One region of the Streptomyces europaeiscabiei genome, then DNA from elsewhere that is predicted to be linked to it. Evidence: riboswitches for the same ligand, from Rfam matches in the RefSeq annotation. Region 1 holds a riboswitch; the other holds the start of a gene.
The links. Region 1 has a riboswitch for cyclic di-AMP ahead of OG858_RS21615 (M23 family metallopeptidase). Riboswitches for the same ligand answer to the same signal wherever they lie in the genome.

Region 1 (7,229 bases):
ACCGGTCCAATGGGCGCGCGGTCCGATGGGCGCGGTCCGGCGGGCCCGGTCCCCGCGGGCCGCACCACGCGCCGTCGCGGGCGGCGCCATCCCTCGTTAGGGTCAATGCAATGGCCACCAGTCCCCCCTACCCGACGCACCCCGGCGGCCCTGCCGGTGGGTATGCGTTCAGGCCCACGCGCTGGTGGCAGCGGAAGAGCGTCAGATACGGGGCCCTGATAGGGCTGCTCGGGGTCTCCGGGTTCGTCATCCTCGCGCTCGTCCGTGAACAGACCGGCACGGAGGGGTTCCTCGTCGGGCTGGGGCTCGCCGTGCTGCCCGTGCCGTTGCTCATGGCCGCGTTCCGGTGGCTCGACCGGGTGGAGCCCGGGCCCTGGCACAACCTGGTGTTCGCCTTCGCCTGGGGGGCGTGTGCCGCGGCACTCATAGCCATCGTGGCGAACAGTTTTGCGACCCGGTGGATAGCCACGGCGACCGCGGACCCCTCGCATGCCGACGCGCTGGGTGCCACCGTCATAGCGCCCGTGGTGGAGGAGACCGCCAAGGCCGCGGCCATCCTTCTTGTCTTCCTGTTCAGGAGGCGGCACTTCACCGGGATCGTGGACGGCGTGGTGATCGCGGGGTTCACCGCGACCGGGTTCGCGTTCACCGAGAACATCCTGTATCTGGGCACCGCTTTCGGGACGGATCAGCTCAGTGGGGGCAGTGGGCTGGCGTCGGTCACCGCGGCCACGTTCTTCGTGCGGGTGATCATGTCGCCGTTCGCGCATCCGTTGTTCACCGTGCTGACGGGGATCGGGTTCGGGATCGCGGCGTTCTCCGCCGAGTGGCAGCGGGGGAGGCGGGTGCTCGTGCCGGTGGGTGGGCTGCTGCTCGCCATGGGGATGCACGCGGTCTGGAACGGGTCGGCGACGTTCGGGGAGTACGGGTTCTTCGCGGTGTACGCGGCCTTCATGGTGCCGGTGTTCGGGTTGCTGACGTGGCTGGTGATCTGGGCTCGGCAGCGGGAGTTGCGGACCGTGCGGGAGGCGTTGCCCGCGTATGCGGCCGCGGGGTGGCTGACCCCGGCCGAGCCGTACGTGCTGGGGTCGATGCGGGCTCGGCGCGTGGCGCGGGAGTACGCGGCGCACCACTTCGGAAAGGCGGGGGCCCGGTCGGTCGCGGAGTACGAGGCGTACGCGACGCAGTTGGCGTTCCTGCGTCATCGAGGGCTGCGGGGGCGGGCCGGGGATGGCTTCGCGCTGCGGGAGCGGGAGCTGTTGTTCGAGCTGTGGCGACGGCGGGGGTTGGCTCGGCCCGCGATGGGATACGCGGGGCGGGAAGCTGGGCCGAAGCACGGGTACGGGTACGGCGGCTACGGGCACGGCGGCTACGGGTACGGGTACGGGTCGGCCTACCCTCAGCCGGTGGCTTACGGGATGGCTCCGTATCCCTCGTACAACCCGTATCAGTACTAGCGGTGCACGAGCCGCCTGTTGGGCGGTTCGCGAGCTGCCGGTCGGTGGGGCGGGGCCGCGCCGGGGTGTCGCCCGTCGCCTGGGGCCCTGCTGCTCGGGGTTGGTTCGGTGTGACTTCTCGGGCCGCCGTTGCGACGGGCCTGACGCACCCGCACAACCACTTCCAGGTGGAGGCGGCGGACCGGGCGTGGTGGCGTCGGTCGGCGGGTGCGTGCCGCGTTCCTCGCTGTGACCGCTCGGTCGTCGGTGTGGCTGCCCGGCGTCCTGCCCGGTGGTCCCTCTGTGCGCAGCCGTGCCGCGGGGCCGACCACCCGGCCCCGCTCAGCCCTCCGCTCAGTCCCCGCTCCGTACGTCCCCCGCCCGGCCGCGGCCAGTCACGCCGCCGGGGCGGCGGCCCGGGTGGGCGTCGCGCGGCACTGTGGGTGTGGCCCACCCCCGCCGGCCCCGGGCGGCGGTACGCGGACGCTATGCCGAGGCCTCGGTCAGGCGGTTCACCTCCTCGGGGGTGAGGGTGAGGTCGGCGACGGCGAGGAGGGCGGGGAGCTGGTCGACGGTTCGCGCGGAGGCGATCGGCGCGGCGACGGTCGGCTGGGCGGCGAGCCAGGCGAGGGCGATGGTGGCATGGGCGGCACCGCGGGACTCGGCGATCTCGTCGAGGACCGTGAGGACCCGCGTGCCGGCCGGGGTTTCGAGGTACGCGCCGGCACCGGCTGCACGAGGGCTGTCGACCGTCGTGCCGGGGCGGTACTTGCCCGTCAGGAAGCCCTTGGCGAGGGCGAAGTACGGGACGGCGGAAAGGCCGGCGTCGGTGGCGAGGGCCTGGAGGGGGCCCTCGTAGGTGTCCCGGGAGACCAGGTTGTAGTGGGGCTGGAGCGCCACGTAGCGGGCCAGGCCCTCGGCGGCCGAGAAGTCCAGGGAGGCCCGCAGGCGTTCGGGCGTGATGTTGGACGCGGCTATCGCGCGGACCTTGCCGGCCTTCACCAGGTCGTCGAGGGCGGTGATGATCTCCTCGACGGGGACTTCGGGCTTGTCGAAGTGGGTGTAGTAGAGGTCGATGTGGTCCGTGCCGAGGCGGGCGAGGGAGGCGTCGGCCGCCGCCTTGATGTTGGCCGCCGTCAGACCCTGGTACTCGGGATGCTGGCTCACCTTGGTCGCGATGACCACGTCGGCGCGGTTGCCCCGGGACTTGACCCAGTTGCCGATGATCGTCTCGGACTCACCGCCCTTGTTGCCCTCCACCCAGGCCGAATAGGAGTCGGCGGTGTCGACGAAGTTGCCGCCGGCGGCCGCGTAGGCGTCGAGGACGGCGAAGGACTGTGCCTCGTCTGCGGTCCACCCGAAGACGTTGCCGCCGAGGGAGAGCGGGAAGACCTCGATGTCGGACGTGCCCAGCTTGCGAAGAGAAGTCATGTCCAACGTCAACCGGCGAGGCGGACGCCCGCATTCCGCCCCAGCGTGAACGGTAGGTGAAGCCGTGGAGCGGGGGAAAGCCTCGGCCGACGCCGGGTGCCTGCTTCGTCGACGCCGACCTGCGGTCTCCCTCCTCTCCCTCCTCTCCCTCCTCTCTCGCCTCTCTCGCCGGCACGCCGTCCGGCCCCACCCGCTCCGCTCCGTACCTGCTCTGCCCTGTCTCCCGCTCTGCTCCGTACCCGCTCCGCCCTGCCTCGCTCCGCCCTGCCTCGCCCGGACATGACGAACGCCGCGTAGTCCTCACGGACCTACGCGGCGTCGCTGGTTCCGACCGGCTCTACGGGGTCAGGCCCTTGCTGCGCAGCCATGCCGCCGGGTCGATGCCGCTGGCCGAACCGCCAGGGTGGACCTCCATGTGGAGGTGGGCGCCGGTGACGTTGCCGGTGGCGCCCACGCGGCCGATGACGTCGCCGGTGGCGACCTTCTGGCCGACGCTGACGCCGATGGAGGACTGGTGGGCGTACCAGATCTCGGTGCCGTCATCGAGGGTGAGGACGGTCTTGTAGCCGTAGGAACCCTCGTAGCCGGCCTGCGTGATGGTGCCGCCGTGGACCGCCTTGATGAGGGTGCCCGTGGGGGCGGCGAAGTCGAGGCCGGTGTGGTAACCGGAGGACCAGTAGGGGCCGGCCTGGCCGAAGGTGGAGGTGAGGGTGTACGAGGAGGTCGGAAGCGTGAACTGCTTGGCGAGGGACGCGAGGCGCTCGGCTTCCTTCTTCTCCGCGGCCTCTTCCTCCGCCTTCTTCTTGGCGGCGGCTTCCTTTGCCTCGGCTTCCTTCTTCTCCTTGGCGGCCAGCTCGGCGGCCTTGTCCGCGGCGGCGGTCTGGGCGGCCTCGGCGGCGGCCTTGTCGGAGGCGTCCTGCTGGGACTCGGCCTGCGCCATGATGCGGGCGCGCAGCGCCTCACCGGCGTCGGCGGTGCCCTGCTCGGCGTCGGCGGCGGTCAGGCCGGCACTGCTGAGCGGGGTGGTGGAGGCCTGGGGCTCCGGCTCGTCGGCCTCGTCCTCGAAGACCGAGCCGACGTTCGGCATGTCGGGCATCGATATGGACACCGGGGCCTTGCCGGACTGCGCGCTGGCCATGCCGGCGCCGCCGACGGCGGCTATGACACCGACGCCGAGAACCGTGGAGCTGCGGGCCAGTCCGCCACGGGCGAGTCCACCGCGCGGCTTGGCGACGCGGTGCCGGCCGCGAACGGGGCGAATGGTCTCCTCGCTGGGATTCCACTCCTGCCAGGGGCCCTCGTTGTCGCTGTTGTAGCTGCCGTAACCGAACGTCTGGCTCTCGCCTTCGCGTTGGTTCGGGACGAACGGGGCTTCGGTCGCGGACCGGTTCGACGCCACGTGGGCGCGCTCCTTCCTTCCTCCTCGCCTACCGGGTTAGCTGACGGGTTCGGAGCAGGAAGGTCTCCTACGCGCGTAAACCGGACGTGCGGACTGCCACGACGGTTTCCGTGCGATTCACCCCAGGGTGGTGGTTCCCCGGTTCCCTTGCGGGATTCGGCGCATGAGCACGGAGCCGACTCTTGTGACGGCTGGGACGACCGCGCTGCGTTATCGAACGTTAATAGACGCGAGTACTCCATTCCAAGCTGTTCTGAATGATCGTTCCGGCCTGCGCGCTGGACTTTACGGGGCATGGGGGGTTTAAAACGGGCGAGTTGACCTTGCCTCACGAGTAACAAAAGTTCTGACGTTACATCAGCTTCTATACGGAGGACGGTCGAACAGACACGTTCCGTGATACCGCGGTCCCCTGATCGCGAGAGACGTGAGAGACATGAGAGACGTGAGCGATGTGGGAGACATGAGAGACGTGTGGGCGGCGGGTTGTCAGGATCGGCGGACCGCCAGGAGGGCCATGTCGTCCGTCGTGCTGTCACCCGTGTGTCGGCGCACTTCCTCCGCGAGGGTCGTCAACAGGGCGCTCGGGGCGGAGAAGACCCGGCCGGACAGGCGCGCGGCCGGGTCGTAGAAGACACCGCGCGCGTCCCGCGCCTCGGAGAGGCCGTCCGTGTAGAAGAGCAGCATGGCGCCGGGCGGGAACCCGGTCTCCTGCGCGCGGTCGGGCCAGGTCCCCAGGTCCTCCATGCCCAGCGGGAGCGCGGACTGCGGGGCGTCCAGAGTGCACAGGGTCCCGTCGGCGTACAGCAGCAGGGGTGACGGATGGCCTCGGTTGACGATCCGGGCGCGGCCGGCACCGTGCGGGAACTCCGCCAGTACGGCCGTCACGAACCCCTCGCGCTCCACCGCCGCGTCCCGTCGCGCGGCCTCCCGCCGCGTCGCCTCCCGGGCCAGCGCCCGTTCCAGCCGCTGGGCGACCGCTTCGAGCGTCGACTCCTGCTCGGCCGCCTCCCGGAACGCGCCGATCAGCACCGCCACCGCCGACACGGCCCCCAGCCCCTTGCCGCGCACATCGCCCACGATCAGCCGTACGCCGTGGGGTGAGTCCTGCACCGCGTACAGATCGCCGCCGATCGACGCCCCCGCCTGCGCCGCCTCGTACCGCGCGGCGAACTCCAGCCCGCCGATCCGCTCCTGCGGCACGGGCAGTACGGCCCGCTGGGCCGCCTCGGCGATCTCGCGGGCGGTGGCGAGCCGGGCGTCGCTGCGGCGAACGAGACGGTTGATCAGTACGGCCAGTACGGCGACGGTGACCACCGTGGCGATCTCGGTGATCGCGTCCACGTGGCCCGTGTCGCCGTAGTAGACGCGGACGGCGGTGATGCCGGCGACCGAGGCGGCGCCGGTGATCACCGTGCCGTGCAGCGAGAAGAGCGGGGCCGCGACGAGGGGAGCGGCCGTGAAGAAGGGGACCGCCGTGAACTCGCGCGGAGTGAAGTGGTCGTAGAAGAGGCCGACGACGATCAGCAGGCCGGGAATGAGGCGAACGAGCGTACGGGTGTGCGAGAACCGCCACCCACCCGGCTCCCTGACACCCTCCACTCCCTCTCTCTGCCCCACGGCTACAGGGTTTCCGGGTGTGGCGTGCGGGGCTAGTCGGCGGGGCCGACTGGGCTAGTGGGAGGAGTGGGGGCCGGAGGGGGAGGGTGGGGGCCGGAGGGGGAGGGGGAGGGCCGAAGGCGGAGGGTGCGGGCCGAAGGCGGAGGGTGCGGGCCAGAACGGGCGGATTGTGGGTGTGGAGGGGGAGGCGCTGCTCCGGTCTGGGGGCGGATGAGCGGCCGTCGGCGGTTGGTTGCCGGAGGCCAGTGGGGCCGGCAGCTGCTGGCGGAGACCAGGGCGGCTGGGGGCGGCGGCTACCGAGACCGGGGCGGCTACGGCGACCGAGACCGGGGCGGCTGCGGGCGGCGGCTACCGGGGTCGTCTCCTCGCCCTCCTGCCCTCGGCCCTGTTCCCGCCCCCGAGGGCTCAGCCCGCCGTCAACCCGGTCAGTCCCGTCAGCTCCGGCAGGGGGAGCGTGTGGTGGGTCTGGAGGACCTTCGCTCGGAGGTAGCGGACGTTGTGGGCGGTGGTGAAGACGCCCGTGGGCACGCGGTGGCGGACGCCGACGCCCAGGTCACGGAGCTGCTGCGCCTTGTCGGGGTTGTTCGAGAGCAGGTCCAGCTCGTCGATGCCGAGGGCACCCAGCATCTGGGCCGCCGCCGTGTAGTCGCGGGCGTCCTCCGGCAGGCCGAGCGCCGCGTTCGCCTCGTACGTGTCGAGGCCCTGGTCCTGAAGGGCGTACGCGTCGAGCTTGTTGTAGAGGCCGATGCCCCGGCCCTCCTGACGGAGGTAGAGGAGGACACCGCCGCGCTCGGCGATCCGCTCCACCGCCTCACGCAGCTGCGGACCGCAGTCGCAGCGGGCCGAGCCGAAGACGTCGCCGGTCAGGCACTCGGAGTGCAGCCGGACCAGCGGGGCCGCGCCCGGGGCGGGGTCGCCGAGGACGAGTGCCAGGTGCTCCTGGCCGTCGACGAGGCCGTGGAAGGTGACCAGTTCGGCGTCGACGCCGTAGCCGTCGTGGAAACGCAGCGGTACCCGGACGCGGGCACGCGGGGTGGCAGCGGGAAAGTCGGGCATGCGGATCTCCGGTCCTGGTACGGGCGTCGCCATGCTTCAGATTTGAAGCACAGTGCTCGGCAGGACTCTAACCCCTGCTTCAAATTTCAAGCAACCCCGTTTGGAGATGCCTCACATTCCCGCAACACAGGGAACTCGCGGCGGCCCTACTGACCGGACTGGCTCGACGGGCACGCGCGGCGGCGCCACGGCAGGTCGTCGGAGCCGACTGCCGCCCGCGGGTCCCCACCCTGGATCGCCGTCGCGATGGCCGCGCAGATCTCCTCGAACTGGCCGATCTGCTCAGG
Region 2 (7,229 bases), 2.8 Mb from region 1:
CGGCCCGTCGCGTACGCGTCCCTGATCCCGGAGAGGCCGACGATCCGGCCGCCGGTCGGCAGGTCGGGGCCCGGGACGTGCTTCATCAGCGTGTCCAGGTCGGCGTTCGGATACCGGATGAGGTGGCGGGCGGCCGCGATGACCTCGCCCAGGTTGTGCGGCGGCATGTTGGTGGCCATACCGACGGCGATGCCGGACGCGCCGTTGACCAGCAGGTTCGGGAAGGCGGCGGGCAGGGCCACCGGCTCCTGCTCCTGGCCGTCGTAGTTCGGGGAGAAGTCGACCGTGTTCTCCTCGATCGACTCCGTCATCAGGCTCGTCGCGTCGGCCATCCGGCACTCGGTATACCGCATGGCGGCCGGCGGGTCGTCGTTGCCCAGTGAGCCGAAGTTGCCGTGGCCGTCGATCAGGGGGACCCGCATGGAGAAGGGCTGCGCGAGGCGCACCAGGGCGTCGTAGATCGACGAGTCGCCGTGCGGGTGCAACTTACCCATGACCTCGCCGACGACACGGGCGCACTTCACATAGCCGCGGTCGGGGCGCAGGCCCATCTCGTTCATCTGGTAGACGATCCGGCGGTGCACCGGCTTCAGCCCGTCACGGGCGTCCGGCAGGGCTCGGGAGTAGATGACCGAGTACGCGTACTCCAGGAAGGAGCCCTGCATCTCGTCGACGACGTCGATGTCGAGGATCCGCTCCTCGAACGCGTCGTCGGGCGGCGGGGTCTTCGTGCTGCGGCGGGCCATCGCTGCCGGCTCCTCTTTTTCTGGTCGCTCACCTACGGGGCGCGCTCACGTCTCCGGTTCACTTCACCGAGACGTGAACGGGATCTGACGCGCACCATTGTGGACTGCCGCACTGACAACCCCGACACGACCCGGCGCCGACCGCCGGGCACGGGCTCCCGAGCCGCCGCGTCAACAGCGTGCGCCGACTGTAACCAGTGACCGCCCGCCGCAACCCCCATCTCGCTCTCGGCGTACGACGCCCGGGAACTTCTCCAGGGGTCCACGCGCTTGCATACAGTGGCAGGACCGGCAGGAGAACAGCGGTTTCCGCGACGATTCCACGACGGATCCCGCGCACACAGCACAGCGATCGAAGGGACGTACCGCCCATGGGTCACACGGCCACAGCCGAGGCCGGCTCCGAAGGCCTGACAGTGAGGGAGCACCGCCTGGACAACGGCCTGCGCGTGGTGCTCTCCGAGGACCACCTGACCCCGGTCGCCGCGGTGTGCCTCTGGTACGACGTCGGTTCGCGCCACGAGGTCGAGGGCCGTACGGGCCTCGCCCACCTCTTCGAGCACCTGATGTTCCAGGGCTCGGGCCAGGTGAAGGACAACGGTCACTTCGAGCTGGTCCAGGGCGCGGGCGGTTCGCTGAACGGCACCACCAGCTGGGAACGCACCAACTACTTCGAGACCATGCCCACCCACCAGCTGGAGCTCGCGCTGTGGCTGGAGGCCGACCGCATGGGCAGCCTGCTGCTCGCGCTCGACCAGAAGAACCTGGACAACCAGCGGGCCGTCGTCCAGAACGAGCGTCGGCAGCGGTACGACAACGTGCCCTACGGCACGGCCTTCGAGAAGATCTTCCGCCTGGCCCACCCCGAGGGCCACCCGTACCGGCACACGCCGATCGGCTCGATGGACGACCTGGAGGCGGCCAGCCTGGAGGACGCCCAGCAGTTCTTCCGGACGTACTACGCGCCCAACAACGCCGTCCTGTCGATCGTCGGCGACATCGACCCGGACCGGACACTCGCGTGGGTGGAGAAGTACTTCGGCTCCATCCCCTCCTACGACGGCAAGCCAGAGCCGCGCAGCGGCGCGCTGCCCGACGTCATGGGCGAGCAGCTGCGCGAGGTCGTCGAGGAGAACGTGCCCGCGCGCGCGTTGATGGCCGCCTACCGGCTGCCGGAGGACGGCACGCGCGCGTGCGACGCGGCCGACCTGGCGCTCACGATCCTCGGCGGCGGCGAGTCGTCCCGCCTCTACAACCGGCTCGTCCGCCGTGACCGTACGGCCGTCACGGCCGGGTTCGGCCTCCTGCGGCTGGCCGGTGCGCCCTCCATGGCGTGGATGGACGTGAAGACCTCCGGTGACGTCGAGGTGCCCGTCATCGAGGCCGCCGTCGACGAGGAGCTCGCCCGGTTCGCCGCGGAGGGGCCCACGGCGGAGGAGATGGAGCGCGCCCAGGCCCAGTTGGAGCGCGAGTGGCTGGACCGGCTCGGCACGGTCTCGGGCCGAGCCGACGAACTGTGCAGGTATGCGGTCCTGTTCGGCGACCCGAAGCTCGCCCTCACCGCCGTCGACCGGGTCCTGGAGGTGACGGCCGACGAGGTCCAGGAGATCGCCAAGGCGCGCCTGAGGCCCGACAACCGCGCGGTGCTCGTGTACGAGCCCGTCGCAGGCGAAGAGGGCGCCGAAGAGGAGGCCGCCGAGGCGGAGGCCGTCGAAACCACCGACGAGAACGAGGAGTCGGCGAAGTGACCGAGCTCGCGACCATGGACTTCCACCCGCAGCCCCAGGCCGGCGACGCCAGGCCCTGGGCGTTCCCGGCGCCCGAGCGCGGCACCCTGGACAACGGTCTGACCGTGCTGCACTGCCACCGCCCCGGCCAGCAGGTCGTCGCCGTGGAGGTCATCCTCGACGCGCCCCTGGACGCCGAGCCGACCGGCCTGGACGGCGTCGCCACCATCATGACCAGGGCGTTCTCCGAGGGCACCGACAAGCACACGGCCGAGGAGTTCGCCGCCGAGCTGGAGCGCTGCGGCGCCACCCTCGACTCGCACGCCGACCACCCCTGCGTACGTCTGTCCCTCGAAGTGCCCGTGTCGCGGCTGGAGAAGGGCCTGGGGCTGCTCGCCGACGCGCTGCGGGCACCCGCGTTCGAGGACAGCGAGATCGAGCGGCTGGTGGCCAACCGGCTCGACGAGATCCCGCACGAGACCGCCAACCCGGGCCGCCGGGCCGCCAAGGAGCTCTACAGGGAGCTGTTCCCGGCCACGTCCCGCATGTCGCGGCCCCGCCAGGGCACCGAGGAGACCGTCGAGGGCATCGACTCCGCGGCCGTACGGGCCTTCTACGAGCGGCACGTACGCCCCGCGACGGCCACCGCAGTGGTCGTCGGCGACCTCGCCGGGGTCGACCTCGACACGCTGCTGGGCGAGACCCTGGGCGCCTGGACCGGCTCCGCGGCCAAGCCGAGCACCGTGCCGTCGGTGAGCGCCGACGACACCGGGCGCGTGATCATCGTGGACCGTCCCGGCTCCGTGCAGACCCAGTTGCTCATCGGCCGGGTGGGCGCCGACCGGCACGACCGTGTGTGGCCGGCCCAGGTGCTTGGCACCTACTGCCTCGGCGGCACCCTCACCTCCCGCCTGGACCGCGTCCTGCGCGAGGAGAAGGGCTACACCTACGGGGTGCGCGCGTTCGGCCAGGTGCTGCGTTCCGCGCCCGACGGCTCGGGCACGGCGATGCTCGCCATCAGCGGCTCCGTCGACACACCCAACACCGGCCCGGCGCTCGACGACCTGTGGACGGTGCTGCGCACCCTCGCCGCCGAGGGGCTGACCGACGCCGAGCGGGATGTCGCCGTGCAGAACCTCGTCGGGGTCGCCCCCCTCAAGTTCGAGACGGCCGCGGCCGTGGCGAACACGCTGGCCGACCAGGTCGAGCAACACCTGCCGGACGACTACCAGTCGACGCTGTACCGCCAACTCGCCGCCACCGGCACGGTGGAGGCCACCGCGGCCGTCGTGAGCGCCTTCCCGGTGGACCGTCTGGTGACCGTCCTCGTGGGCGACGCCGCGCAGATCGAGGAGCCGGTCAGGGCCCTCGGAATCGGTGAAGTCACCGTCGTACCGGCCGAGTAGAAACCGGACAGAAGGACACACGTCCGTGGGGCCCTGGTGACTGAAGAGTCACCAGGGCCCACGTTTGTCCGTATTGATGGCGGAGGCTGTGTGTCTGACCTGTGGCGTACTTAACAAATCCTGTGATCCGTTTGTTATTTCGAAGACGGCGCACTTAGCGTCGGTCCGGCTGTTCGTCAGAGGTTCGCCGCAGCCGCGGCACCGGACAGTCATCGCCGAATCCCCATGGCGCGAGCCCGGGGAGCCGGGGACCCACCGAAGTCCCCTGGGGTGAATCGGGTGCCCTTCGCGAGCGACGCGAAACGAGGGGCAGCCGTAGGAGACCTTCCTGCTCCGAACCCGTCAGCTAACCCGGTAGGCGAGAAGGAAGGAAAGGATCAGCCACTTCATGGCGTTCACCCGCGCCCCCGGCAAGCACCGCCGTCCCGGCCGTGTACAGCGCACGACCACGAGGAACGTGGGCGTAGCCGCTCTCACCACCACCGGTGTCATCGGCACCCTCGCCGGCCCCGCGCTCGCCGCGGAGGAGCCCGCCGTCGAGCAGACCGGCCTGAACCAGATCATCGTCCTCGGCGACACGGTCGCCGACCAGGTGGACGCCCAGGCCGTTGCCCAGCAGCAGGCCGCCGAGGTGGCGGAGGTCAAGAAGAAGGCGCAGGAGGAGGCCCGCAAGGCCGCCGCCGAGAAGGCCGAGCAGGAACGTGCCGCCGCCAAGGAGCGCGAGGAGATCAAGGCACGCGCCGCCCGCGCGGCCGAGCGCGAGCGCCTCAACACCTATGTCTCCCCCATCAGCGGCTCGTACATCTCCACCGGCTACAAGGCCGGCGGCGCCGTCTGGTCCTCCGGCAGCCACACCGGCGTCGACTTCCACGCCGCGTCCGGCACCGCCGTCCACGCGGTGGGCTCCGGCACCGTCGTCGAGGCCGGCTGGGGTGGCGCGTACGGCAACAACATCGTCATCAAGATGACCGACGGCACGTACACCCAGTACGGCCACCTGTCGTCCATCGGCGTCTCCGTCGGCCAGACGGTCACCCCCGGCCAGCAGATCGGCCTCTCCGGGGCGACCGGCAACGTCACGGGCGCGCACCTGCACTTCGAGGCCCGGACGACGGCCGAGTACGGCTCGGACATCGACCCCGCCGCGTATCTGCGCTCGCACGGCGTGAACGTCTGACGCGGCGCGCAACGCTCCCCGAAGGCCCCGGCTCACGAGCCGGGGCTTTTCGCGTTGTGACGTACCTCCTGTCCCGTACCTCCTGTCCAAAAAATATCCCTGGATTCCGGCCTGCCATCGGAAATTCCGGCCCGCTGCAATAGAGTCGCTGGAACACACGTCAATCATCGACGTTTCACGGGGATTAAGGCGGAGGTCGGTATGCGTATTCCGGCGCACTCGGTATGCACGGCGATCCGTGATGACATCGTCGCGGGTGTCTACGAGCGCGGCAGCCGTCTCACCGAGGAACTGCTCGCCCGCCGGTACGGCGTCAGCCGGGTCCCCGTGCGCGAGGCGCTGCGCACGCTGGAGGCCGAGGGCTTCGTGGTGACCCGACGGCACGCGGGCGCGTGCGTCGCCGAGCCGACCGAGCAGGAGGCCGCCGACCTGCTGGAGATGCGCATGCTGCTGGAGCCGTTGGGCGCCGCCCGTGCCGCCCAGCGCCGCACGGAGGCGCACCTCAAGGTGTTGCGAGGCCTGGTCAGGCTGGGGCAGGAGCGGGCCAGGAGGGGCACCAGCGAGGATCTGCGCTCCCTGGGCGGCTGGTTCCACGAGACGCTCGCACAGGCGTCCGGCAGCCCCGCCCTGACGTCGACACTCGCCCAGCTGCGGCACAAGATCGCCTGGATGTACGCGGTCGAGGCGCCCGCCGACCCCGTGGAGTCCTGGGCGGAGCACGGCGGCATCGTGGACGCCGTCGCGCGCGGCGACAGCGACCGGGCCCGCACCATCACGTCCCTGCACACCGAGCGCGCCACCGCCGCGCACCGGCTCCGATTTCCGGGCGGGGCCGGCGGGGCGGAGCGCCCGGACCGTGTGAGGACTTCGCAACACCCCGTAAACACGCCGAGTCTGCGGCATTAACACGGGAGCCGTATACAAAGAGGCAAGAATTCCGAGGGGTATTCTTTCTGCTGCCCACGGAACGCCGAACAGGACGAAAAATACGAAGGGCCCGCCCGATAAATCGGACGAGCCCTTCGGTGTGTGGGCGGGTGGCCTTTCAGGCCTTTTCCGTTCCGCCTACCCGGCCGCTCAGACCGTCTCGGGGAGTTCTTCGAGCCCCTCGGCCACGAGCTTCGCCAGCCGGTCGAGGGCGACGTCCGCGCCCTCGGCGTCGGAGGCGAGCACGATCTCCTCGCCGCCCTGGGCGCCGAGGCCCAGGACCGCCAGCATGGAGGCCGCGTTGACGGGGTTCCCGTCGGCCTTGGCGATCGTCACGGGGATACCGGAGGCCGTGGTGGCCCGGACGAAGATGGATGCGGGTCGGGCGTGGAGGCCCTCGGCCCAGCCGACGTTGACGCGGCGCTCAGCCATGTGATGCTGCCCTTCAGGTGTCTCGGGTGCTTCAGAGAGGTCTAGACCATGTTGTCTAGACCAGTTTCCCATATCGTGCGACGCACCGGAACGGGCCCACGGCCTGACCGCGAACCGGCTGTCGCGCTTGTGTTGTGCGTCCCCAGACTGCCCCGCGCCGTTGCCGTACGCGAGCCGTACTCTGGGGCCCATGCAGACCTCGTCGGACCGGCACGAGTACCCCGCCCACTGGGAGGCCGACGTGGTGCTGCGCGACGGCGGCACCGCACGCATCAGGCCCATCACCGTTGATGACGCCGAGCGTCTCGTCAGCTTCTACGAGCAGGTCTCGGACGAGTCGAAGTACTACCGCTTCTTCGCGCCGTACCCTCGCCTGTCCGCCAAGGACGTCCACCGCTTCACGCACCACGACTTCGTGGACCGGGTGGGGCTCGCCGCCACCGTGGGCGGCGAGTTCATCGCCACCGTACGCTACGACCGCATCGGCGCCGACGGGATGGCCGCGTCCGCCCCCGCCGACGAGGCCGAGGTCGCCTTCCTCGTCCAGGACGCCCACCAGGGCCGCGGTGTCGCCTCCGCCCTCCTCGAACACATCGCCGCCGTCGCCCGCGAACGCGACATCAGACGCTTCGCCGCCGAGGTACTCCCCGCCAACAGCAAGATGATCAAGGTGTTCACCGACGCCGGGTATCAGCAGAAGCGCAGCTTCGAGGACGGTGTCGTCCGCCTGGAGTTCGGCCTGGAGCCCACCGACCGCTCCGTCGCCGTGCAGCGCGCGCGGGAGCAGCGGGCCGAGGCCAGATCCGTCCAGCGG

Region 2: it holds a riboswitch for cyclic di-AMP, as region 1 does, so the genes downstream of both, OG858_RS33855 (M23 family metallopeptidase) here and OG858_RS21615 (M23 family metallopeptidase) in region 1, are expected to answer to the same signal.

The regions. Positions count from the first base shown of each region.
Region 1 is NZ_CP107841.1:4,953,692-4,960,920, forward strand. Features, by position in the region: gene OG858_RS21605 (PrsW family intramembrane metalloprotease) at 111-1,457, shown strand; gene OG858_RS21610 (aldo/keto reductase) at 1,923-2,867, opposite strand; gene OG858_RS21615 (M23 family metallopeptidase) at 3,205-4,266, opposite strand; cyclic di-AMP (ydaO/yuaA leader) riboswitch at 4,277-4,438, opposite strand; gene OG858_RS21620 (PP2C family protein-serine/threonine phosphatase) at 4,756-5,868, opposite strand; gene OG858_RS21625 (GTP cyclohydrolase II) at 6,292-6,942, opposite strand; gene OG858_RS21630 (MarR family winged helix-turn-helix transcriptional regulator) at 7,089-7,229, opposite strand, start outside.
Region 2 is NZ_CP107841.1:7,754,174-7,761,402, forward strand. Features, by position in the region: gene OG858_RS33840 (DNA gyrase/topoisomerase IV subunit A) at 1-746, opposite strand, end outside; gene OG858_RS33845 (M16 family metallopeptidase) at 1,118-2,494, shown strand; gene OG858_RS33850 (M16 family metallopeptidase) at 2,491-3,879, shown strand; cyclic di-AMP (ydaO/yuaA leader) riboswitch at 4,083-4,254, shown strand; gene OG858_RS33855 (M23 family metallopeptidase) at 4,268-5,056, shown strand; gene OG858_RS33860 (GntR family transcriptional regulator) at 5,258-5,962, shown strand; gene OG858_RS33865 (HPr family phosphocarrier protein) at 6,134-6,415, opposite strand; gene OG858_RS33870 (bifunctional acetate--CoA ligase family protein/GNAT family N-acetyltransferase) at 6,606-7,229, shown strand, end outside.